DNA from 4 places in the Lactiplantibacillus plantarum genome. Region 1 is predicted to be linked to each of the others. Evidence: predicted binding sites of a transcription regulator. Region 1 holds the regulator's gene; each other region holds the start of a gene.
What was found. Region 1 encodes Rex, which represses fermentation and respiration genes when NADH is low (regulators of the CRP and FNR family bind a similar motif). Its sites were predicted from a motif close to TTGTGAANTANTTCACAA; they were not measured.
Positions count from the first base shown of each region.

Region 1 (5,817 bases):
CGTTTTGTCGTAGAAGCACGCACGATGTTACGATTAACAAAGTCTTCAAGCTTGCTGATCTCCGCTTGTTGCTTTTCATAATGTTTCCATTGTGCTTGGATTCGAGCCGCTTTTTCTTGCACAAACTGGTCGTAGTTGCCAGTGTAGTGCACCATTTCATGGTGTGATAAGTCATAGACTTCGTTAACGACCCGGTCTAAGAAATAGCGGTCATGGCTAACGATTAGCAGCGCACCAGAGTAAGACTGGAGATAGCTTTCCAACCAAGTAAGGGTTTCGACGTCCAAGTGGTTCGTCGGTTCGTCAAGGATAAGCAAGTCCCGTTTTTCAAGTAACAACTTGGCCAAGGCCAACTGGGTCTTTTGTCCACCGGATAGTGCCGTCACCGACTTATCGTACACCTCGGCGTCGAATTGGAAGCCGTGCAACACGCCCCGAATCTCAGCTTGGTAGCCGTACCCGTTTTTTTGTTGAAATTCAGTTTGAATCTGATCATAGGTTTTCAGGGTCTGTTGATAAGCCTGCTCATCATTCATGATTGCGGGGTCGCTCAATTGATTTTCGAGCTGGTGCATCCGTTTTTCGATGGCATGTAACTCAGCAAAGACACTACTCATTTCTTCCCAAATCGTATTGTTACTATCCAGTCCTTGGTCTTGCGCCAAGTAACCGATTGTTAAGCCCTTGCGCATTGAAATCTGGCCTTCGTCCGGTACCGTTTCGCCGGCAATCATTTTAAGTAAGGTTGATTTTCCGGCCCCGTTTCGACCGACGAGGGCCACCCGAGCGTGTTCTTGAATATCCATTTGTACGTTATCGAACAAGACATCGGCGCCAAAACGCCGCATAACTTGCTGTACTTGTAGTAAAATCACGCTTTATTAAGCTCCTTTCACATTTAATTCGTGACATAATTGTAGCATATTGTAACGGCCTGACCCAATTATTCGGAATAATAAGTAATTATTATTTCACAAAGTCACGCGTTATGCTAGAATAGTGTCAGCAAATTCACAAACTTTTAATTAGGAGGACACGTCCGAATGGCAGAAACAAAAATTCCACGGGCAACGGCAAAACGGTTACCGATTTATTACCGCTATTTAAATATCTTGCTAGATGCAGATAAGAAGCGGGTCTCATCGACCGAGTTGTCCGAGGCGGTTAAAGTAGATTCAGCAACGATTCGGCGAGATTTCTCGTATTTTGGGGCGCTCGGCAAACGAGGGTATGGATACGATGTTGAAACGTTACTTGCATTTTTCAAAAAGATTTTAAATCAAGACACCTTAACGAATGTTGCTTTAATTGGGGTCGGTAATTTGGGCCACGCCCTACTGAACTTTAATTTTCACAAAAACAGTAATGTCCGCATTTCAGCAGCATTTGATGTCAACGAGGCGATTGCCAATACAGTCCAAAGTGGGGTTCCAGTGTACCCAATGACGGAGCTCAAAAAGCAATTGATCGAACAACAGATTGAGATTGCTATCTTAACGGTGCCAACCACGGTTGTTCAGAAAATTACCGATGACTTGGTTGATGCAAACGTCAAAGGAATCATGAACTTTACGCCGTTACGAATCTCCGTTCCTGAGACAGTACGGGTTCAGAACGTTGATTTGACCAACGAATTACAAACATTGATCTACTTCATTGAACATTACGGTCAGCAATTAGGTGACAATGGTAATGACGATGAAAATGAGACTGAAGATTAATAACTCGCTTTATCTTTGAAATTAAATGGCTATAAAAAGGCTTCTCTGAATTATTCAGGAAAGCCTTTTTAACATACTTAGATCACGAATCATTGATTGTAACGTATAAATATTCGGTGAAAATTAACGTTGAAACGCTAGGTTAGCGCTACCTAGTAATGATACTAGTGCAGTAAGCCTAATAATGTGGGTAACACAACCGATGCGTTCATTAGGATGTGAGCCGTCATCGATGTTTGAATCCGACCGGTGTGCTGGTATAACCAGCAGAATAATAACCCGATAAAGGCATAGAGGATAAAGTGACCATCCGCATGTGCAAAGCTAAATAGCACACTAGAAATCAAGGCCGCCCCAATCTGACCAGTAACCGCACTTAGATTGCCAAAGATAACTTTGCGGAAGACGATTTCTTCCATAATCGGGGCACCGACAATGATGGCTAAGAAGAAAGCGGGATATTGTTGCCCAACAGTTAAGAGGGTGGTCGTGTTGGTTGACGCTGTTGACTGTCCCAGTAAAGCCGTCATTTTTAAAATGATGACTTGACCAACGATGACTAGGACAAGACCGATCAATCCCCAGATGAACGTCATGAACCAGTTACTTGGTTGTTTTTCAACAACGTTTTTTGTCCGCATGCGACTCGCCAACCAGATGAGTAGGATTGCACCGACTAAGTAGTCGACCGTTTGAATCACGAATACTTGGGCCCCTAGCTGATGGAAAGCAGTCACAAGGACGCTCGGTAGTGCGTAAATAATAAAGTAGATGATAAGAATAAAGATTGATTGGCGGCGATTAACCATCAAGTCACGTCCTTTTAAAAGTTTGATTTAAGATTTATTGATACTTCAATAGTATTCATTATAGTCGATTTGACATTCTTTGACTAATAATTGACAAATCACTTGCAATCTTGAATTAAAATGATATAGTTGACAATGTAATTAGCACTTGAGGTTGAGGAGTGCTAAAAAAGAATAAATGGAGGGATTCACGTGTTAAAACCATTAGGAGATCGCGTTATCTTGCAACAACAAGAAGAAGAAGAACAAACAATTGGCGGTATTGTCATTGCCAATAACGCTAAGGAAAAGCCCCAAAGCGGTAAGGTTGTTGCCGTCAATGACGGTCGTGTTTTAGATAACGGGACAAAAGTTGACCCCAGCGTGAAGGTCGGCGATCAAGTATTATTCGATAAGTATGCCGGTACCGAAGTCAAGTATCAAGGTGCTAAGTATTTGGTATTGCACGAAAAAGATATCGTTGCAATCGAAGACTAATCCATTTAAATTGCGCAACTTAAAATAAATTAAATTCATGAGGTGAATAGAGATAATGGCTAAAGAATTAAAGTTCTCTGAAGATGCACGTTCAGCGATGCTAAAAGGTGTCGATCAATTAGCTGACACAGTTAAGTCAACGTTAGGTCCTAAGGGTCGCAACGTTGTTTTGGAACAATCATATGGTTCACCAACAATTACTAATGATGGTGTAACGATTGCTAAGGCGATCGAATTAGACGATCATTTCGAAAACATGGGTGCTAAGTTAGTTTCTGAAGTTGCTTCAAAGACTAATGACATCGCTGGTGATGGGACGACTACTGCAACGGTCTTAACACAATCAATCGTTAATGAAGGTATGAAGAACGTTACGGCCGGTGCTAACCCTGTTGGCATTCGTCGTGGGATTGAAGAAGCTACTAAGACGGCGGTTGACTCATTACACGCTATGGCACACGAAGTTAAGACGCAAGAAGATATTGCGCAAATCGCTTCTGTATCTTCAGCAAGTGAAGAAACTGGTAAATTGATTGCCGAAGCCATGGAAAAAGTTGGTCATGACGGTGTTATCACGATTGAAGAATCACGTGGTGTTGATACTAGTTTAGACGTTGTTGAAGGGATGCAATTCGACCGCGGCTACTTATCACAATACATGGTTACTGATAATGATAAGATGGAAGCGGATCTTGACAATCCATATATCTTAATTACTGATAAGAAGATTTCAAACATTCAAGATATCTTACCACTATTACAATCCATCGTTGAACAAGGCAAGCCATTGTTGATCATTGCTGATGACATTTCTGGTGAAGCTTTACCAACCTTAGTCTTGAACAAGATGCGTGGGACGTTTAACGTTGTCGCCGTTAAGGCACCCGGTTTTGGTGATCGGCGTAAGGAACAATTACAAGATATCGCTATCTTAACTGGCGGGACGGTTATCACTGACGACCTTGGCCTTGAATTGAAGGACACGACCATCGATCAATTAGGTCAAGCCAACAAAGTTACGGTTACTAAGGATAACACCACCATTGTTGAAGGCGCTGGTTCCAAGGATGCTATTTCAGAACGGGTTGAATTTATCCGTAACCAAATCGGTGAAACAACTTCTGACTTTGACAAAGAAAAGTTACAAGAACGTTTAGCTAAATTAGCTGGTGGGGTTGCCGTTGTTCGTGTCGGTGCCGCTACTGAAACTGAATTGAAGGAACGTAAATACCGGATTGAAGATGCTTTGAACGCAACTCGGGCCGCCGTTGAAGAAGGCTTTGTTGCTGGTGGTGGTACTGCTTTGATTAACGTTATCAAAGATGTTGCTGCATTGAAGGAAACTGGTGACGTTCAAACTGGGATCAACATTGTTAAACGTGCTTTGGAAGAACCAGTTCGCCAAATCGCTGAAAATGCTGGTTTGGAAGGCTCTGTTATCGTTGAAAAGATGAAGGAACAAAAGCCAGGTGTTGGTTTCAACGCCGCAACTGATGAATGGGTTGACATGATCAAAGCTGGTATCGTGGACCCAACTAAGGTAACGCGTTCTGCTTTACAAAATGCCGCTTCTGTTTCAGCCCTTCTCTTAACGACTGAAGCCGTTGTCGCTGAAAAACCTGAAGAAAATGCACCAGCTGCACCAGCCGCACCAAACCCAGGTATGGGCGGTATGATGTAAACAAATCGTAACATTAAGCACTTACTCGGCTGAGTAAGTGCTTTTTTAGTGCTGTTAGGGTGTGAATCGACTAGAATAAAGGTATTGATTTATCCATATTAGAGCGGTAGGATTAGTCGTTAACGCAAAATGTGGGTGCGGTGAAGCACCCGACATTTAACTGGTAGTATTTGGCAGGGTAAAGTAGTAGAATCTACTTTGACTCAGTTTACTTTGGGATAATTATTTTGGAATAAAGGAGTTATTATCATGTGGCGTTATTTAAAGCGGTTAGTTATTGGGAAACCGTTAAAAACCATGGACGAGGGTGGGCAAGCACTCACCAAGTTCAAGGCACTGGCGCTGCTATCGTCAGATGCGCTATCATCGGTGGCTTACGGTACTGAACAGATTACGACCGTTTTGATTACACTTTCAGCGGCCGCGTTGATGTATCAATTGTACGTGGCGGCGCTTGTGTTAGTGCTGTTGTTTGCTATTACGATGTCGTACCGACAAATTATTCGGGCTTATCCATCTGGCGGTGGCGCCTACGTGGTGGCAAGTACGAACTGGGGGCGGCCAGCCGGGTTAGTTGCCGGGGGATCACTGCTGGTTGATTATATGCTGACCGTAGCGGTTTCCGTCACTTCTGGTACTGAAGCAATCACGTCGGCGATTCCGGCGCTAGCTAATTATCAAGTATTGATTGCCGTACTGATTGTCATCGCCATCATGGCGTTAAATTTGCGTGGAATGCGCGAATCCGCATCATTCTTAACGTTTCCCGTTTATTTTTTCATTATTATGATTATCGGCATGATTCTATGGGGCGTTATGAATATTGCGAGTGGTAACTTAACTTACCACGCCTCCGCAGCAGTTGGAGCACCGGTTCAAGGGATGACCTTGGTGCTGTTCTTACGGGCCTTTTCTTCCGGTTCGTCTTCGCTGACTGGGGTGGAAGCAATCAGTAATGCGGTGCCAAACTTCAAACGACCGAAACGCAAGAATGCGGCGAACACGTTAGCAATTATGTCATTAGTCTTGGCCGTCTTCTTTGGTGGTATTACTTATTTAAGTTATTACTTAGGCGTTAAACCACAAGTAGACAATACCGTCTTGTCACAAATTGCTACGGCGGTCTTTG
Region 1 is NZ_CP039121.1:2,653,922-2,659,738, reverse strand. It holds gene E5260_RS12520 (ABC-F family ATP-binding cassette domain-containing protein) at 1-875, opposite strand, end outside; gene E5260_RS12515 (redox-sensing transcriptional repressor Rex) at 1,044-1,721, shown strand; gene E5260_RS12510 (CPBP family intramembrane glutamic endopeptidase) at 1,886-2,530, opposite strand; gene groES (co-chaperone GroES) at 2,723-3,007, shown strand; gene groL (chaperonin GroEL) at 3,063-4,688, shown strand; gene E5260_RS12495 (APC family permease) at 4,938-5,817, shown strand, end outside.

Region 2 (5,817 bases), 310 kb from region 1:
GGTCAAACGGTGACCGCGTCAGTAACGACTCGTCTAACCCAACTAAAGCCAACATTTCAGCCGCAGTTTTCAAAGCATCCGCTTCGCTGGCCCCAAAATTCTGGGGCCCGAATGCAATGTCTTTGGCCACCGTTTCTTCAAACAACTGACTTTCTGGAAACTGAAAGACGATGCCCACGTGTTGCCGCAATCGTTTCAAATCCTTATTACTCGTCGTTGGCGTAATGACCCGTTCACCAATCGTGACCGTTCCACTAGTCGGTTTGAGTAAGGCGTTCAAATGCTGTAAAAGTGTAGACTTACCACTCCCCGTATGACCAATCAAAGCCGTATAAGAGCCGGTGGGAATGGTGACGTTAATATCAGTTAACGCCTTAGTTTCGAACGGCGTACCCGGTTGGTAAGTAAAATCTACTTGTTTGAACGTAATTGCCATAACCAGTCCGCCATTCCTTTCTCTGTTAAATACTGTGCGGGCACTTGAACACCCTGCCGCTTTAGCGCTGCTTTTAAGCGCTCAGCATATGGCATGTCCAATCCCATCTTAATTAAGGCTTCTCCATGCTGAAAAATTTCCGCTGGAGTCCCCTCTTCCTTAACCTCACCGTCATTGATCACTAAGACCCGATTAGCGCTGGCCGCTTCGTCAATATCATGCGTAATTGACAAGACCGTTAACGCTGAATTAGCCTTCATATCGCGAATCGTCGTCAATACTTCCTGACGACCACGGGGATCCAACATTGACGTCGCTTCGTCCAGAATCAAAATCTGAGGCCGCGCCGCTATCATACCAGCCAGCGCCACCCGTTGTTTTTGACCACCTGACAAACGTGCCGGTTCACGTGTCGCAAAATCCTGCATGTTGACTTGTTCTAGAGCCGCCTGTACCCGCGTTAGCATCTCAGAACGCGGCACGCCCTGGTTTTCAAGGCTAAACGCAACATCATCAGCAACGGTTGCCCCAACGAATTGATTATCTGGGTTTTGGAAAACCATCCCAATTTTGCGCCGAATGTCCCAAACGGTTTCTTCAGATAATACTTGACCATCAACCGTAATCGTTCCAGCCGCTGGTGCTAACAGTCCGTTTAAATTCTTGGCCAAGGTCGACTTACCAGAACCGTTATGGCCGACAATGGCGACCCATTCACCCGGCATGACCGTAAATGAAATATCGTGTAACGTTAACTGATCCGTAGCTTGTTGCGGGTAACGATAATCTAAATGTTTAACGTCAATAATCGGACTCACCATTGTCCCTCATTTCCTTAAAATTCATGGTTATTATCATAACATATCTGACGGAACTTGTAGTAACTGAACTTCACGTCCAATCTTACTTTAAATCAGTGGCTGGCCCGTATTTGTAACCAGCATCGCCAAACAGCGTGAACTGCTTCTTCAAGTTATTGGAGACGTATACTTTTTTATCCTTGGTAATAAAAATGGCCCCAATACCTTGATCCGCTTTACCATTAATGTACTTCATCCCGCCTTTGAGGCCTTTGTCAAAGGTGGCCGTCGATAGTGCATCGCCATCCACCGACTTCTTCGAGATGATGGAAACGCCCATCAAATTGTTTTGATAAGGGGCCCCTGTTTGTGGGTCCATCAAATGACTGTAAACTTTACCATTCTTCTTCAAATAGCGTTCATAGATCCCAGAAGTAACGATTGACTTATTCTTAGCAGGTAGTGAGCCAATGGCCGTACCCCGTGACGCTTTTGGATCTTGGATACCGACTGTCCAGTTACCTGACTTCGTTCCTTTAGGGCTGTCACCCAGAACATAAATATTACCACCGAGGTCAATAATGGCCGTTGAAACCCCATGATTTAATAAGTACGTCTTCACTTGATCGGTCATGTAACCCTTGGCAATCCCACCAAGGTCTAGTTGCATTCCCTTTTCTTCTAGATAAACGGTCCGTTTCTTGTCATTTAATTTAACTTTTTTGTAGTCTACCAGCTTAACGTTCTTGTCAATTTCTTGTTGAGTGGGCACCTTGGCATCAGAAAATCCAATATGCCAGAGTGATGTGATCGGGCCAATGGCTAAATCAAAGGATTCGTCTGAATTCTTACTATAATAGTAAGCTGCTTTGATCATTGGGTAGATATCCTTGCTGACAGCCACTGGCTTTTTACCGGCAGCGGCGTTGATCTTATCAATTTCAGATCCTTTTTGATTGACCGTAATTTCCTTAGCTTCCGTTTTCAACAGCTTAAACGCCCCAGCTAACACGTTATCCTTACCCTTATTATAAATCCGCAACGTGACAACTGTGCCCATCATGAACTGGGTATCCTCGATCGGCGTCTTGACGACCTTAGTTGGTTTGGGTCGGCTACTAGCAGCATTTTTGCGACTCGTACTCGTCCCACACGCCGTCAATGGCACGATCATTGCAACAATTAATCCAATTCGAACCCATTTTTTTAGCTTCATTCCAATACTTCCCCTATTTTTAATTTCAATTGTCATTATACCAAAGTCTTGATTCATCCGGTGAGACTGTTTGCGCGTCATCCAAGCTTTTCTACGCTAGTCTGACATCAGCGCACCTACAGCAAACGGTACAACTCGACGGTCGGGTTTGTACTACCACAGCCATTTTGCACTTAACATTCACCGCCACTATTATTTTTTAAACCAATATCCATGTATGGATTTAGCTTGCTCAAAGTCGTGCCCAACTGAGTGACAAACTTTTGTGGTTGTTCAATTAAAAACAAAAGGCCCTCAGCATGCGCCTCAGGCCTCAAAAGAATCTAATAATTAAATTGCTTATTCAGAGAAAATCATGTTGTCAACAGTAATCGTGTTGGTGTCACCCTTTTGTGCCGCGTTTTGTAATTGTTCCGCGTACATAATAAAGGTGTTAGAAGATTCAGTGGCACCCGTGACAACGTCAACCTTAGTTGGATCACTACTCTTAACTAATGACTTGTTCAAAGCTGGTTGATAAGTCTTAGGGTTAGTCTTAGCAACCTTCTTCATTTGCTTGTTGTAAGCTGCATCGTCAACTTTGGACTTGCCATTCTTGTTCACTTGGTTATATTCAGACTTCGTAATCTTATTATCCTTGACCGTGATTGCGAAAGTAACTTTGTAACCGTGTGAGTAGTTCTTTTCGTTCAACTTGTAGGTACCATCTTTCATCTTGGCACCATTGTCAATCTTAATGGTCGACTTGTTACCCGCTTGGGCAGCTTGAACTAATTGTTGTGTGTAGTTTTGGAAGGTCTTTGATGATTCAGTCGCACCAGTCACAACATCAATGGAGCCCACGTTACCAGTAGCGGCAGAGCCCGTCAGCGTCTTGTTTAACTTAGGCATGTAAGTCTTGGGGTTAGTCCCAGCGATCTTCTTCATTTGTTTGTTATATGAAGTATCATCAACTTTGGACTTGCCGTTCTTGTTCACTTGGTCATAACTGGACTTAGTGATTTTACCGTTGTTATTAACTGTGATACTCATCTTGGTCCGATAACCATGTGAATAATTTTCTTCTTCAAGGTTATAAGTACCCGCTTTCATTTTGCTGCCAGCGGTTAATTTAGCAACCTTAGTTGTCTTAGCTGATGAGCTTGAAGATGAACTCTTCTTGGATGAACTCGAGCTAGAACTTGAAGAACTGCTGCCACAACCTGCTAAAGCTAAAGCTGAAATTGCAACAACTGAAGCACCCGTAATAACTGATTTGAATTTCATGATATCCCACTCCTAACCTTTTTGTATGAAAATTCACATTAATCTTAACGTTTAAACTGGTAATAGTCAATCCCATTCCATTAAAAAAATGATATTTTAGCCTAATAATAGCGGTATTGACAACGTTTTCCGTTCAAACCTCGATGCCACTATTTTCGCGGCTTAGATAATGTGATAGTTTATGCATTCTTTCCCATAATCCATAGACAACCGCTTACATTATCGTTATAATTATTAGTGGAATTATCTTTTTACACTATTATTCAAGGGAGTTGTTACGCAATGGCAAAGAAAAATATTGTCGTTGTCGGTGCGGGGTTTGCTGGTGTTTACGCAACCAAGAAACTGTCTAAGCATTTCAAAAAAAATGCAGACGTCGAGATTACGTTGATTGACCGGCATTCATACTTCACGTATATGACTGAATTACATGAAGTTGCTACCGAACGGGTGGAACCTGAGCATATCCAATATGATTTGCAACGGTTGTTCGCACGGCGAAAAAACGTTCGTCTCGTGACCGATACCGTGACGGGCATCGACAAAAAGGCACAAACAGTTACTACCGAACACGGAAGTTATCAATATGATCAACTTTTAATTAGTTTGGGTGGGGAATCCAATGACTTTGGGACTCCCGGTGTTAAGGAACACGGCTTCGAATTGTGGTCCTTCGAACAAGCGATGGCATTGCGTGCTCACTTATCTGCAATTATTCGGCGGGGGGCGGCGGAGCTCGACCCTGCTAAGCGCAAAGCCATGTTGACCTTTACAGTCTGTGGTTCTGGTTTTACTGGTTCTGAACTGATTGGTGAATTAATCGAATATCGTGATGTTTTGGCTCGAGACAACAAGCTCGATCCAAGTGAAATCACGCTCCAATTGGTCGAAGCAGCGCCGACTATTATTAACATGCTCAACCGGACGCAAGCCGGTAAGGCCGCTAAGTACATGGAAAAACATGGTGTCAAAATCATGACGAACTCCATGATTACCGAAGTCTGTGAAGACCATGTTAACTTAAAAGGCAAGGATCCAATTCCAACCTACACGTTAATCTGGACAGCCGGTGTTCGTGCTAATAGTATCGTTAAAAAGTTCGGCATTGAAACTAACCCCCGCGGTGGTCGCTTGATGGCCAATGAATTCATGCAAGCTAAGGATTGTAACAATATCTTCTTAGCCGGTGATTCAACCAGCTACCAAGAACCTGACCAACCACGGCCAGTCCCACAAATCGTTCAAGGGGCTGAAGAAACCGCAGCTAAGGCCGTCGAAGGTATTATTAAGAACGTTGACCAGACTGACGTTACGATCAAGCCATTTAAGGGCGCTTATCAAGCATCCGTCGACTCAATTGGTTCCAAATATGCCGTTGCACAAGTTTTAGAGAAGTGGAACGTCTCTGGTTTTATTGCCGTGCTTTTAAAACACGCCATCAACTGGATGTACTACGTTCAGATTTTCTCAGGTTACTACCTATTCCAGTACTTCATGCACGAATTCTTCCGGACTCGTAATAACCGTAACGTCTTCCGCGGTTGGGTCTCACGGGCTGGTAACGTACTCTGGAGTGTGCCACTGCGGTTCTTCTATGGTGCCATGTGGTTATGGGACTGCTGGACTAAAGTTCAGGGATCTGAATCCTGGTTCACTGACAAGTTACGGTTACCATTCGAATGGATTACCGTGGCCGCAACCAGTGGTGCCTCTCAAGCAACTAAAGCCGCTGCAACCAGTGGTGCTTCTGAAGCTGCCACGTCAACCGCTAAAGCCGCTAAGGGTGTCTTCAGTCTTTCATACATGTACGGTAAAGAACCCCTGATGGTCTTTGACAAAATGCCACATTGGTTCGAATCAATTACCAAGGTCTTCATTCCGAACATGCAAATGGCCCTCTTCTTCCAGAAATTCATGACTTGTGTTGAAATCGTCATTGCATTATGTATTTTCTTCGGACTCTTTACTTGGTTTGCTAACGCAGTCACCATTGGCTTAGTTGTCGTCTTCTGCTTATCTGGCATGTTCTACTGGGTCAACATTTGGATGATCTTTGTTGCCCTCGCCTTAATGAACGGTTCCGGACGGACATTTGGGTT
Region 2 is NZ_CP039121.1:2,344,441-2,350,257, forward strand. It holds gene E5260_RS11055 (energy-coupling factor ABC transporter ATP-binding protein) at 1-436, opposite strand, end outside; gene E5260_RS11060 (energy-coupling factor ABC transporter ATP-binding protein) at 412-1,254, opposite strand; gene E5260_RS11065 (FAD:protein FMN transferase) at 1,340-2,452, opposite strand; gene pplA (extracellular electron transfer flavoprotein PplA) at 2,792-3,718, opposite strand; gene E5260_RS11075 (NAD(P)/FAD-dependent oxidoreductase) at 4,001-5,817, shown strand, end outside.
Region 2: the regulator Rex is predicted to act here: its motif matches at 3,740-3,757, upstream of pplA (extracellular electron transfer flavoprotein PplA).

Region 3 (5,817 bases), 220 kb from region 1:
TTGGCATCCAATCGTTAATATTTTCTGACGCGGTGCGGCTAATGGCACGGACGACTGGTTGGTTAGTTTTCAAAACTAGCTTTTCCTGGTTTACATTGGTAACAATTTTATCATCGGTTGACGCTGAGCTAGTCGCTGACTGAGTATTCACCTCGGTGGTAGTGGAGTTGGACGGCGCAGGTGCGGCTTGCTGGCTTGGTTGCTTGGAAGCTTGATTATCGGTTGTCGTTGCTTTAGCTTGACTATCAGTCGCTGATTCAGTGTTTGATTCGGTAGTTGGTTCAGTAGTTGATGCGGAGGTTGTTTGAGCTGGTGCGGTTTGAGTTGGGTGCTTAATATCTGTGGTCGGTGTTGATTCTGACGTGGTAGTTGCTTGAGATTGTGATGCTGGATTTGCTGATTGTTGTTGTGGGTTGGTGTTCACTGACGACGAGTGCTCAGAGGGACTTCCGGTTGATGTGGTGGGTGACGTGGCTGCGACTGCTGACTGGTCGGATTTTATCGTGGATACTGATGTAGAAGTATCCGCTTTCAAATTGACCTGAGTAGCGTTAACTTGAGTATTCGTATTCAACTGACTGTTGGTCGGTTCGTTGGTTGTGGTCGTGACTGTATCGTCGGCAGCCGCCGCCTGACTGGCAATCGTTAACGTTGTCAGTATCATGGCGGTTGCGCTCGTGATTACCCATCGCGATTGGTGACGTTTATTCTGATTATTAACATTGTTTGGTTTCAAAGATCCCCACTCCTTCAAAATACTTATATAATGTCGTTGACAATTTAAGGGTAACATTGTCATTGCCGTTAGTCTAATAAATGATAATTTAATTATTGGGAGCTAATTGTATCTGTCAATGTCAGCTGGCTGCATAATAGTTGACGTAAGCATAAGATTGATTATAATTTAAATGGTAATAATTACTATTTATCAGGAGGCACCCATGATGGAAAAACAAGATTTAGCAAGTGCGCGCAGGCGTCTACGGGGGACCAACTTAAAATCGCGGAAACGCGCATTGAAGATTTTACATGATGCCCGACGTAACGCCAGTAAAGCCAAATAGTATCAGCGAACGTTAGCCAATTTGGCTAACGTTTTTTTGTTAGCTGTGCGGTATGATTAAGATACAGGAATGAGTGGAGGACATGTGGATGGAAACAACTTTGGTGATTATTCGGGGGAATTCTGGGAGTGGCAAGACGACGCTAGCGCAGGCGTTGCAACGACGCGTGGGCCATCATACGTTGCTAGTGTCCCAAGATGTCGTTCGTCGCGACATGCTGATGAGTCATGATTACCCGGGAAATATTTCAATTGGTCTGATTGAACAAATTGCGTGCTATGGGCTGGGACGTGTGCCTGTAGTCATTGTGGAAGGCATCTTAGCACGTGATCGGTATGGAAAAATGTTGGCGCGGCTTAGTCAATCGTTTCCACGCGTCCTTACTTATTATTTTGAAGTGAGCTTTGCCACGACCTTGGCGCGCCATCAAAATCGTCATCGTGATTTTGGTGTGGAAGACATGCGTCGGTGGTGGTTTCCACATGATACGTTGGGCGTTGCTAACGAAGTCTTAATTGGCGAGCAACAAGATTTAACAACGGAAGTTCAACAAATTATGACTGCCATGTATGATTGTGACTAAACAACCATGAGTTGATTGGTTTGATCGTGGTTGAGGATTAAGCTGAAATCATAAAGGGGGCGAGCCAATGTTACTCGCAGCATTATTGAAAACGCGTCGTTGTCAGTATGGATTGACACAGGCGCAATTAGCGTCCAAGTTATTTGTTACGACTCAGGCGGTGTCTAAGTGGGAACGCGGAAAGGCGATTCCGTCAATCGATAATTTACTGGCACTGTCGGATCTGTATAATCTATCCTTGGATGAATTAGTTCGTGGTAGTGCTTTCTTTCCAAAGCCATATGTTGTTGGTCGGCGACTAAGCTTTGGGCGACTTCTGGGTCTCGGATTATTTTGGCTATTTGTTTGTCTATTATTTACTGGTTTTGGTTATCAGCCGTGGTGGCTCTTTTTATCACTTTATATTGTTGGATTGATTGTGGTCGTTCCAGTGGGAATCAATAGTTACTGGGTGATTCAGCCTGCTACCATTGAGTTGCATACGTATGCTGCATCGACATTGACGAAGTTTCGCCAAATTGTGTTCAATTGTCCACGGTGCCAACTAATCCACTATACAGATCTGCAGCGAGTTACCATCAGTTATCGGTGTCGCAAACGACTTTCACCATTTGATTTCAATCCGGATTATTTTCAATTGATTTTAAAGACTAATGCCCAAACTTATCAGCTGGAATGTGCGTTGAAGGCCAGCGACTATTTACCGCAATTTGTCAGTTATTTGCAACGACAAGGTGTGACGGTTGATGATCCTCAACAAGTTGTGGAATTGTTAGTTTCAGGAAAGTCGTTGTATCAACATTTTCATACCGAGACTTGATCTTGAGTGGTTGCAACCAACCGTTGCGGTAGCGCTTAAGTGTGTTGCAATGAATTGGTGCACCCAATAGTCTAGTATTTTAATAGAGGAGCGGGTAGGATGAAAATTGTGATTGGTACTAAAATAAAAGAGCAACGACAACAGCATGAATGGTCCCAGCAGACGGTGGCGGAGCGGTTACACGTCTCACGGCAAACTATTTCCAAGTGGGAGTTAGGGAAAAGTTATCCAGATTTAGAGTTGTTGGTAGCACTGAGCAAACTATTTGCTGTCTCGACGGATGAGTTATTAGGTTTGAGCAGAAGACCTGTTCAGCGACCATGGTGGCAGTTGTTATTGCGTAAAAGGAGTCGAACAGATATGACGGTGAAATGGTACAGCGGGGGGCAGGATCGGGCACGTGTTGCTGTGGGCATAATTAGTGATTTAGTTGCTAATCTAAATACCACGAATGAGCAACCGTTACGACAGCTGCTGGCAACTTATTATCAGGAACTATTGGAACAACGAACTGGTTCAGTACTGGGAGTATTCGACAGAATGAACTTAGACATCTCCAAATGTCTGCGGCAGCAACAAATCAAACTATCACCAGAAAATGAGCAACTAATGCAACAGCTGGTGGGGTTGAACATGATTTACTACCGGTGATTTATTTTGAAAGTAAAACGCAAACTGTCAATCATCTAGCTTAATAGATGCTGACAGTTTGCGTTTTATGTTAAAAATCAATCGCAGGATTAAAGGTTTGACAAGCTTGTTCGACTAGATAAGCAATCGGTTTAGCTAGCACGTGACTTGGTAAGTAGGCAATACTAAAATCAAGGCTGAGCTCGCTTGTTGGTAATTTGAACGCATTGATAGGGTACTTGGCTGGTTCAGTGGCTAGTCTTGCCAACATTGCAGTGGCTAGAACAATGCTACCAAGTCCTTGAAGTGTCAAGCTTAGTGCAAAGCGAGAGTTATCGACTTCAATGAGTGGAATCGTTTGAATGCCTTTATCGGCAAAGTAATGGTCAACCAGTTCTTGAAAGCGAGCTTCACCGACTGCACGGATGACAGGCTCACCAGTCATTCCTGTAAGAATGGTGGGGGTGAACGGTCGCCAAAATTGATTGGACTGATATATTCCGGCTGTTTTTGGAATGACTAAAGACAAAGAAATTGTCTGCAAAGGGATGGTTTTGACGTTAGTTTGATGAATTGTTTTGCCAATAAAAAAGTCTAGCTGATGACTAGCTAGCAACGTTTCTGCTTTTGATGTTGTGATTTCTAGTATTTTAGTGCGAATGTTCGGAAAACGTTGATAAAAAGCAGGTAGTGTTTGACTAAACCAAGCATTAGCCATTGGTGGTGTAATCCCAATCGTCATACTTTGATACTTATTTTGACTGATTTCTTTAAGTTCAGTGTTCATTCGCTGATGGAGACGGGCGTCACTTTGCAAATAAGTCAGTAATCTTTCTCCAGCATAAGTTAATTCAAGTGGATGATGGCCGCGGTCGATTAAGGGGGTCCCAAAATGAGTTTCCGCACTTTTAATTGTGCGGCTAATGTACGGCTGACTGATGAATAAACTTTGTGCAGCTTTCGTCATACTATTGTGCTGTTGAATAGCTTCTAAAAATACTAACAATTTATTTTCCATGAAATCGCCACCTTTAATGCTTAATCTTATTAAAATCAAGTATAACCCATTACTCATTTGTAATAACAGATAATCAGATTGTTATTTCTATAAAAATGAAAGCGGTTATATAATACAGATGTAGTTAAAAAATGATTCTGTTTGTGATTTAAATATCAATTTCAATTGTGCTTTAGAATACGTTAAATGGATTTTGAAAGGGTGGTCAGCATGCTCCAAAAAATGAATCAGGTTAAATGGGATTATCAATATGATACGGTAGTTATTGGCTTTGGTGGTGCCGGGGCGACAGCAGCGCGGTTTGCGGCGGATGCACATGCGAAGGTATTGCTCACGGATGCAGCGCCGAATGGTCATGAAGGAGGCAATACCCGTTATTCTGCCCAACTCTTAGGAACGGTAGATAGTTTCGATGAGGGTAAAAAATATTATCAAAACTTAACGGCACCCATGCAATTAGACGATAGTATGGTTGATACTTTCGTAGCGGGCATGGCGAATATGCGCGACTATGTTCAAAAGTATCTCAATGTTGACCCGGTGAGTGTCAAAAATGATTTTACAGCTGCTGATTCTCCAATTTCATTAGACAGTGCAGTTCATGAGTTTCCTGAATTTGATGGAGTCCAATCCTATGACTTTACAACTGTCCATCATGGCATTTTTGATGCAGCTTTGTGGAAAATTCTTCGACAAAAAGTGTTAGATCGGCAGCAACAGATTGATGTCTGGCTTAGTGCTCCGGCACAACATCTGATTCAAGATCCCACTACGAATACAATTATCGGTGTCCAAATCGAACGTCAGCATCGTTTAGTTAATGTTCGAGCTACCAATGGTGTAGTCCTAGCATGTGGTGGTTTTGAAAATAATCAACAAGCCATCCAGGACTACCTTGGTGCTGAGCACTTGGCACCATTAGGCACGCTGTTTAATAAGGGTGCTGGTATTAAGATGGCCCAAGAAGTTGGCGCGGACTTTTGGCACATGCAAAATTATGAATCACTCGGATTTTTACATGGTCTTTCGATTGCCGTACCACAAGGTGAACGTGGTCGCTTGATTTTAGGCTGGCCGGAAGTGAACCATGGTAGCGTTATTACGGTGGCTGATGACGGTAGTCGGTATTTTGATGAGAGTGAAGCCAACCGGCACGGTCACATTTATGATCATGGAATGTGGCGAGTACCGCGGACAAATGTCCATCCATACTTGGTTTTTGATGAAACTCAGTATCAACAGATGTTAGCAAGTCAATATACGCCGATTAATAATCTCACCGATTTAGTTGTGAAGGCCACTACTCTAAACGACTTAGCACGAGTTATGGAAGTTGATGGTACGGTACTTACCAAGACCGTTCATGATTTCAATTATTTTGTTGAGTCTGGTACTGACTACGCGTTTAATCGGCAGGTTGATACGATGCGGGCATTTGATGGTGGGCCATATTATGCGCTTAAGTTAACAAACAACGTACTTAATACCCAAGGGGGGCCACGTCGTAATGACCGGGCAGAGATTTTAGATGCAAATCAGCAACCTATTCCGCACTTGTATGGTGCAGGTGAGTTGGGCGGTATTTGTGCAAATCAGTATCAAGGTGGCGGTAATTTAGCTGAATGCCTGATTTTTGGAAAAATCGCTGGTGAAAATGCAGCTAAACCTAAGGAAGAAACGATACAATTAGTCGATGAAAAAG
Region 3 is NZ_CP039121.1:2,434,349-2,440,165, reverse strand. It holds gene E5260_RS11570 (MucBP domain-containing protein) at 1-736, opposite strand, end outside; gene E5260_RS11565 (putative metal homeostasis protein) at 945-1,064, shown strand; gene E5260_RS11560 (kinase) at 1,153-1,647, shown strand; gene E5260_RS11555 (helix-turn-helix domain-containing protein) at 1,715-2,467, shown strand; gene E5260_RS11550 (helix-turn-helix domain-containing protein) at 2,567-3,118, shown strand; gene E5260_RS11545 (LysR family transcriptional regulator) at 3,189-4,115, opposite strand; gene E5260_RS11540 (FAD-binding protein) at 4,302-5,817, shown strand, end outside.
Region 3: the regulator Rex is predicted to act here: its motif matches at 4,257-4,274, upstream of E5260_RS11540 (FAD-binding protein).

Region 4 (5,817 bases), 350 kb from region 1:
CCCAGGATGGAACCAAAATCTCATTTATTATTGTCGTTAACTGGACACGGGCCACCATTCCAAGTCTAGGAACAATGACCCGTGCCACCTTGATCCACGTTAACGGTTCAACGCCGATCAATACTTATTTTAGCTTAATCATCAATATTCGTCATATCCAGTGGAACCATCCATTCATCGAATTGTTCCGCGGTTACTTTGCCAGACTTGATGGCTGCTTCACGCAATGTCGTCCCCGCTTTTTCAGCTGCTTGAGCAATCATCGCACTATCATGATAGCCAATATGTGGTGACAATGCCGTAACCGTCATCAAGGAACTGTCGACTAACTCTGCCATCCGGTCTTGGTTGACCGTCAAACCAGCAATCATTCGGTCAGTGAAGCCGGTAATCGTTCCAGCTAACAATTCAGCAGATTCAAGGAAGGCATCAATCAAAACGGTCTTGTAAACGTTCATTTCAAAATTACCTTGGCTAGAAGCTAAATCGACGACCACGTCATTCCCCATAACTCGTACCGCTGCCATAGTGATGGCTTCAGCTTGGGTTGGGTTAACTTTCCCAGGCATGATTGATGAGCCGGGTTCGTTAGCCGGAATGTTTAATTCGTCATAACCGGCCCGTGGACCGCTTGCCAAGAACCGCACATCATTGGCAATCTTCATCAAATCGGCTGCTAGGGTCTTGATGGCCCCGTGAACCACGTTTAAGCCAGAATGATGGGCCAAACCATAGAACTTATTGGAATCAGCCGTAAATTCAATCCCATACAATTTGCTCATCGCCGCAGCAATATTTTCAGCAAAATGAGGGGCAGCATTTAGACCAGTCCCAACGGCGGTCCCACCCATTGCAAGCTCGCCTAACGTTGGATTCAACTGTTTTAAGTAGGCAATATCATGTTCAATCGCACTGGCCCAACCACTCACTTCTTGGCCAAAAGTTAATGGCGTTGCATCTTGAAGATGGGTCCGGCCGATCTTTACTACCCGCCAGTACTTCTTTTGTTTGATCTTCAATTCCGCTAATAAGTGTTCCGCTGCGGCAATCAGCTTATCCACGGCAACTGCGGCCGTAATGTTCATCGCCGTTGGGAAGATATCGTTAGAGCTTTGACCATGGTTAACATCGTCGTTCGGCAAGATTTCAATATCAGGATTGATCTTACCAGCCATGTGTGCGACCACTTCATTAACGTTCATATTCGTTTGCGTCCCCGAACCAGTTTGGTAAACAACCAGCGGAAAGTCCTTACGCAAATCTTCATCGTCGAGCGCTAATAACTTATCAATGGCAGCCACGATTAAATCAGCTTTTTCAGCAGTCATTGCTTCAACTTCTTTATTCGCAATCGCTGCGGCCCGCTTAATTTGAAGTAATGCCCGAATCATTTCCAACGGCATCTTCGTACCAGTCGGAAAGTTATGGCGACTCCGTTCTGTCTGAGCACCCCATAAGGCGTTCGCAGGAATTTTAACTTCGCCTAAAGTATCTGATTCAACTCGATATTCTGTCATGTTGATAACCTCCAATTAATGTGTTGGTAAGCGCTTACTAAGTGTGTGAAAAAAATAACATTTAGTTTATAATCCTAGTTTAGCGCCCCCATATAGCTATAGTCAAACTCAGTTTTAGCTATAAGTATTAGTTATGAGGTTTATGTATCAGTATATTAGCATACAAAGATTGCTTAGAATGAGTTCTAGATAAAAATGTTTATTTTTTCACATGTTCTTATTTATTCCTCTTGCTTAATTTTACTCATAATTGTCACTTTTTCTTATTTGTAGACCTAAATATACCAAACCACAAAATATCGAGTCATAGTTGAAAAGAGATGAAATCAGGCAAATCAAAAGAACGACGTATGGTTAACTAGTAAAACTTTTTTATCAAATTCGGTTGCAATCGAGTAGGAGGTAATTGATTATTTCAATTACCGACCTCTCACACCACCGTACGTACGGTTCCGTATACGGCGGTTCAATAATTTAAGCACTCTGTATTTGCTGGAGTGTCTTGGACAGGTTTATTAGTCCAAGACGCTCCAGCTTTTGATTTGTATACGTATAGGTTAGTGTTTTATTATGGGCAATTCGCCAATATCCCTTGCGGGTATTGGCATTAGTCTTGGCCTGTTCCGGTGTCATTCCTAGCTTAATTAGCTCACGATATCGGGTTTTGATTTTCTTCCACCGTTTCCATATCAACTGTCTAATCCTACTTCGCAACCATTGGTCCAGTTGTTGAATAAACGTCTTCATCTTGCCAATCCCATAGTACTGTAGCCATCCTCGCATTTTCTGTTTAATTTTCTTCATCAACATTAACCAACTAATTCCACGACTTCGCCCAGTCATTATCTTAAGGGCTTGTTTGATTCGCTGTTTCACGACCTTGTGCGGTCGTGCATATGCCCCATTACGGTCTACACCGAGCGTAAATCCTAGAAACTTTAGTCGGAGTGGTGAGCCAACCGTCGTTTTATGACAGTTAATTGTTAGTTTCAACTTAATTTCAAGAAAGATTGTGACATTGCGTAAGACTCGTTCTCCCGCTCGCTTACTTCTGGCATAAATATTACAGTCATCGGCATAGCGCACAAATCGGTGGCCCCGCTGGGTCAATAGCTTGTCCAACTCGTTGAGATAAATATTGGCCAGTAGCGGCGACAGGTTCCCACCTTGTGGTGTTCCCTTCGTCGTCTTTCGAAACAGCTCGCCATTCATGACCCAGCTTGTTAGGAAGCGCCGAATTAGGTGGAGTAGCCATGGATCAGTTACTCGTTGTTTGATGAAGTTCATTAGTAAGTCGTGGTTAACCGTATCAAAGTATGCCTTTAAATCGAGGTCTACCACATAGTGGTAGCCTTGATTGTAGAGTTCGGTGACACTTTGAATCGCGTCATGCGCACTCCGACCTGGTCGGAATCCATAGCTATTGTCGGAAAATACTTGTTCGTATATCGGCGAAAGCACCTGTACCACAGCTTATTGGATCATACGATCAACAACTGTAGGTACTCCCAGTTTTCTGGTTGAGCCATCGAGTTTTGGTATCTCTACCCGTCTGACTGGTTGCGGCCGATATATTCCATTACGTAAACTCTCTAGGAGTTCTTCCCGGTTCTTGTAAATATATTCGGCCAGTTGGTCAACGGTCATGCCGTCAATTCCAGCTACGCCCTTATTCCTCCGAACACGCTTAAACGCTAGGTTCAGATTACTACTTGCAAGGAAGGACCCGGTCTACAAATTGAATGCCATCCTGCGCCGTACTTTCACCGTTAGTAGTACTATGCGCCCCAAGATACTCTTTGTCTTCCAGACTATTCATCCCTTGGCGGTCAGCTTGTTCTGTTTTCTGCAATCTTCGCACTACCAACACCTCCAGTATCGGTGAGAATTATTATTGTTCAGTCCTTCATCTGCCATACGGCAGATTACTATGACCTCGGCTGACTAGTTTACTCCTGTAAACCCATATCGGCGTCCTTGTTGGGAGCTTATCCGACAGGCCTCCCCGGGTAAGAATGATAGCTTTCATACCATGCAACCGTTGGCTTTACTAACTTCGACTTCAAGTAGTGTAGGACTTCAGTTTGTGAAGCAACTTCATCCAGTCTAATCAGCCTTGTAGCCACTTCTTGTACATCGGTTCGGTATTTTGTCTTAGGCTTCCTTCAGACTCCGTCTCACGGCGAACGCCCTTGCCCTCAACTCGTGGTTCCGACTACTACGGCCCACAGCGGACTTACACCGCCTAGTTATCACCCATGCCGGGCGCACTTCAAAAAAGAATCCAATTCATAAATGAATTGGATTCTAGATATAACTTCATCGACACTGGTTGACAGAAGCCCCTTATTGATGCTAGCCATGGCATTTCAGAAAAGCACAATGCCTCTTTATAAATCCATTGAAAATGCCGCGTCAGACACTAATCCTGGTATTTTCTTAGCGATTCAACCATAGTCCAAGTACTAAAAGAACAATCATGATACCTAAAATTTTGGCGTGGTTCCAATACTTAAACAGCAAGTCAATAATTGCAATCACAACAAATACAATCAGCACCGACATAAAATACAACCAAACATTGCCATTAACACTAACTGTCACAACAAAGCCAATAACGGCTAGCCATGGTAAATATTTATCAATAAATAGCTTAAAATTTGGGTATTGATCCATAATTAATCCACCCTAACCACCTTATATTTCTTTACAAACGACTGAATACGTGAAGCCTTTTTACGAATGTGTTTCCTAGATTTATTCGTATAAATATGAATAACTGTTTTATATTGTACTACATACTTGTTAGCGCGCTTATACGCCCACGCAGTTAAATAAGTATTTCCTGCAGGAAAATAGCTCCCAAAAAATGTACCCCCGAACATCCAAATTGCTTGTCCGCCATATTTGGACGCAAGCGCCTGTACTACGTAAGTCATGATTGCTGCAGACCCAGACTTCTTTAACTTTTTTGTTATTTTAACAGTTTTTTTGAATTTTTTCCTAAGTTTCCATTTTCCCTTAGGCTTAGGTGCAACTCTCTTATACTTGGCTGCCTGTGCATGTATTTCACCTATACTTTCTGAAAAACCATCAAAACTTGAAAATACACTAAATGAGTTTGAAAGTATCTCAGATACTTCTGAAGTTAAAAAAATGAAATCTATTTTGAAAAAGGCTCGACAGCTGGAAGAAAAATCGACGTTACGCTATATCCATTATATAATTTGTGTTTTAGATGCTCTTATACACGTTGATACGTACAATTGCGATCAACTTACTAACCTTGTCAAACCTGTCTGGAACGAATTGTCTACGGTAAGTATCTGGAATCATACAGACCTTTTTATTATTAATAATTTACTATATATTTTTGACTTCCAAACTGCACTAAGAATTGGGAAAAAATTATTACTAAACTTAACCAGTATGGAGATAATAATGTTTTACTACAAAATGCTATTTATTCTAATTTAGCATTCATTAACATGACCAACTCCAATGCATTCGGTAAAAGCATAACAATTAACTATTTACAAAAAAGTATCGAGTTAACCAAACACGCTCACCGGTATGATTTACTATTATTGAGTAAGATCCGTTTAGCAATGGTATTGCAACAATACGAAAAAGCAAAAAAATGTGCTCAATACTTACGCGCATGGGGGCTAATAACATTGTCAATCTGGTCTACCAAGATTTTCCTATTCTTGTAACCTAAATTCACTAATACTATCACTTATAACTTCCCCCGATTTATTCACAAAAATAAATTTAGCGTAGTACAACTGAATTTAAGTTAAAACTTGGGATTAACCGTCTTAGTTTATTATTTTTCCCCATAAACCTCGATGCGAACAAGCGCCACACATGTTGTTAATGACGAATTTACAATTGAAGTGCAACAAGTAAGAAAAAAATAAAAAAGAACTCATAGCCTGAGTCCTATAAAATGAAGTCACCACAACAATCATCTAAAGGAGATCCTAGGCTATGAGTCCGTACAACCATCTTACCTTAAAAGACCGAGAATGCATACTGTTGGGCGTCACTTTAAACAATACCTATCAAGTTATTGCGGAGAAAATTGGGTGTTCCAAAGCCACCGTATCGCGCGAAATCAAGCGCAATGGTGGTCGTAAGGCATACTCGGCCGTCAAAGCCCAAGAGAACTATCAGGGACGGCGACTAAAAAGCCGACGTCCTAGGCTTCTAACTGATTTGAAGTTACGGGATTTTGTTCTTCACTGTATTGTTCAACGTCAGTGGTCCCCGGAACAAATTTCCGGTCGTTTAGTCC
Region 4 is NZ_CP039121.1:2,306,448-2,312,264, forward strand. It holds gene E5260_RS10885 (class II fumarate hydratase) at 135-1,517, opposite strand; partial or broken gene ltrA (group II intron reverse transcriptase/maturase) at 1,992-3,378, opposite strand; gene E5260_RS10895 (flagellar biosynthetic protein FlhB) at 3,957-4,193, opposite strand; gene E5260_RS10900 (hypothetical protein) at 4,455-4,994, shown strand; partial or broken gene E5260_RS10905 (IS30 family transposase) at 5,511-5,817, shown strand, end outside.
Region 4: the regulator Rex is predicted to act here: its motif matches at 1,561-1,578, upstream of E5260_RS10885 (class II fumarate hydratase).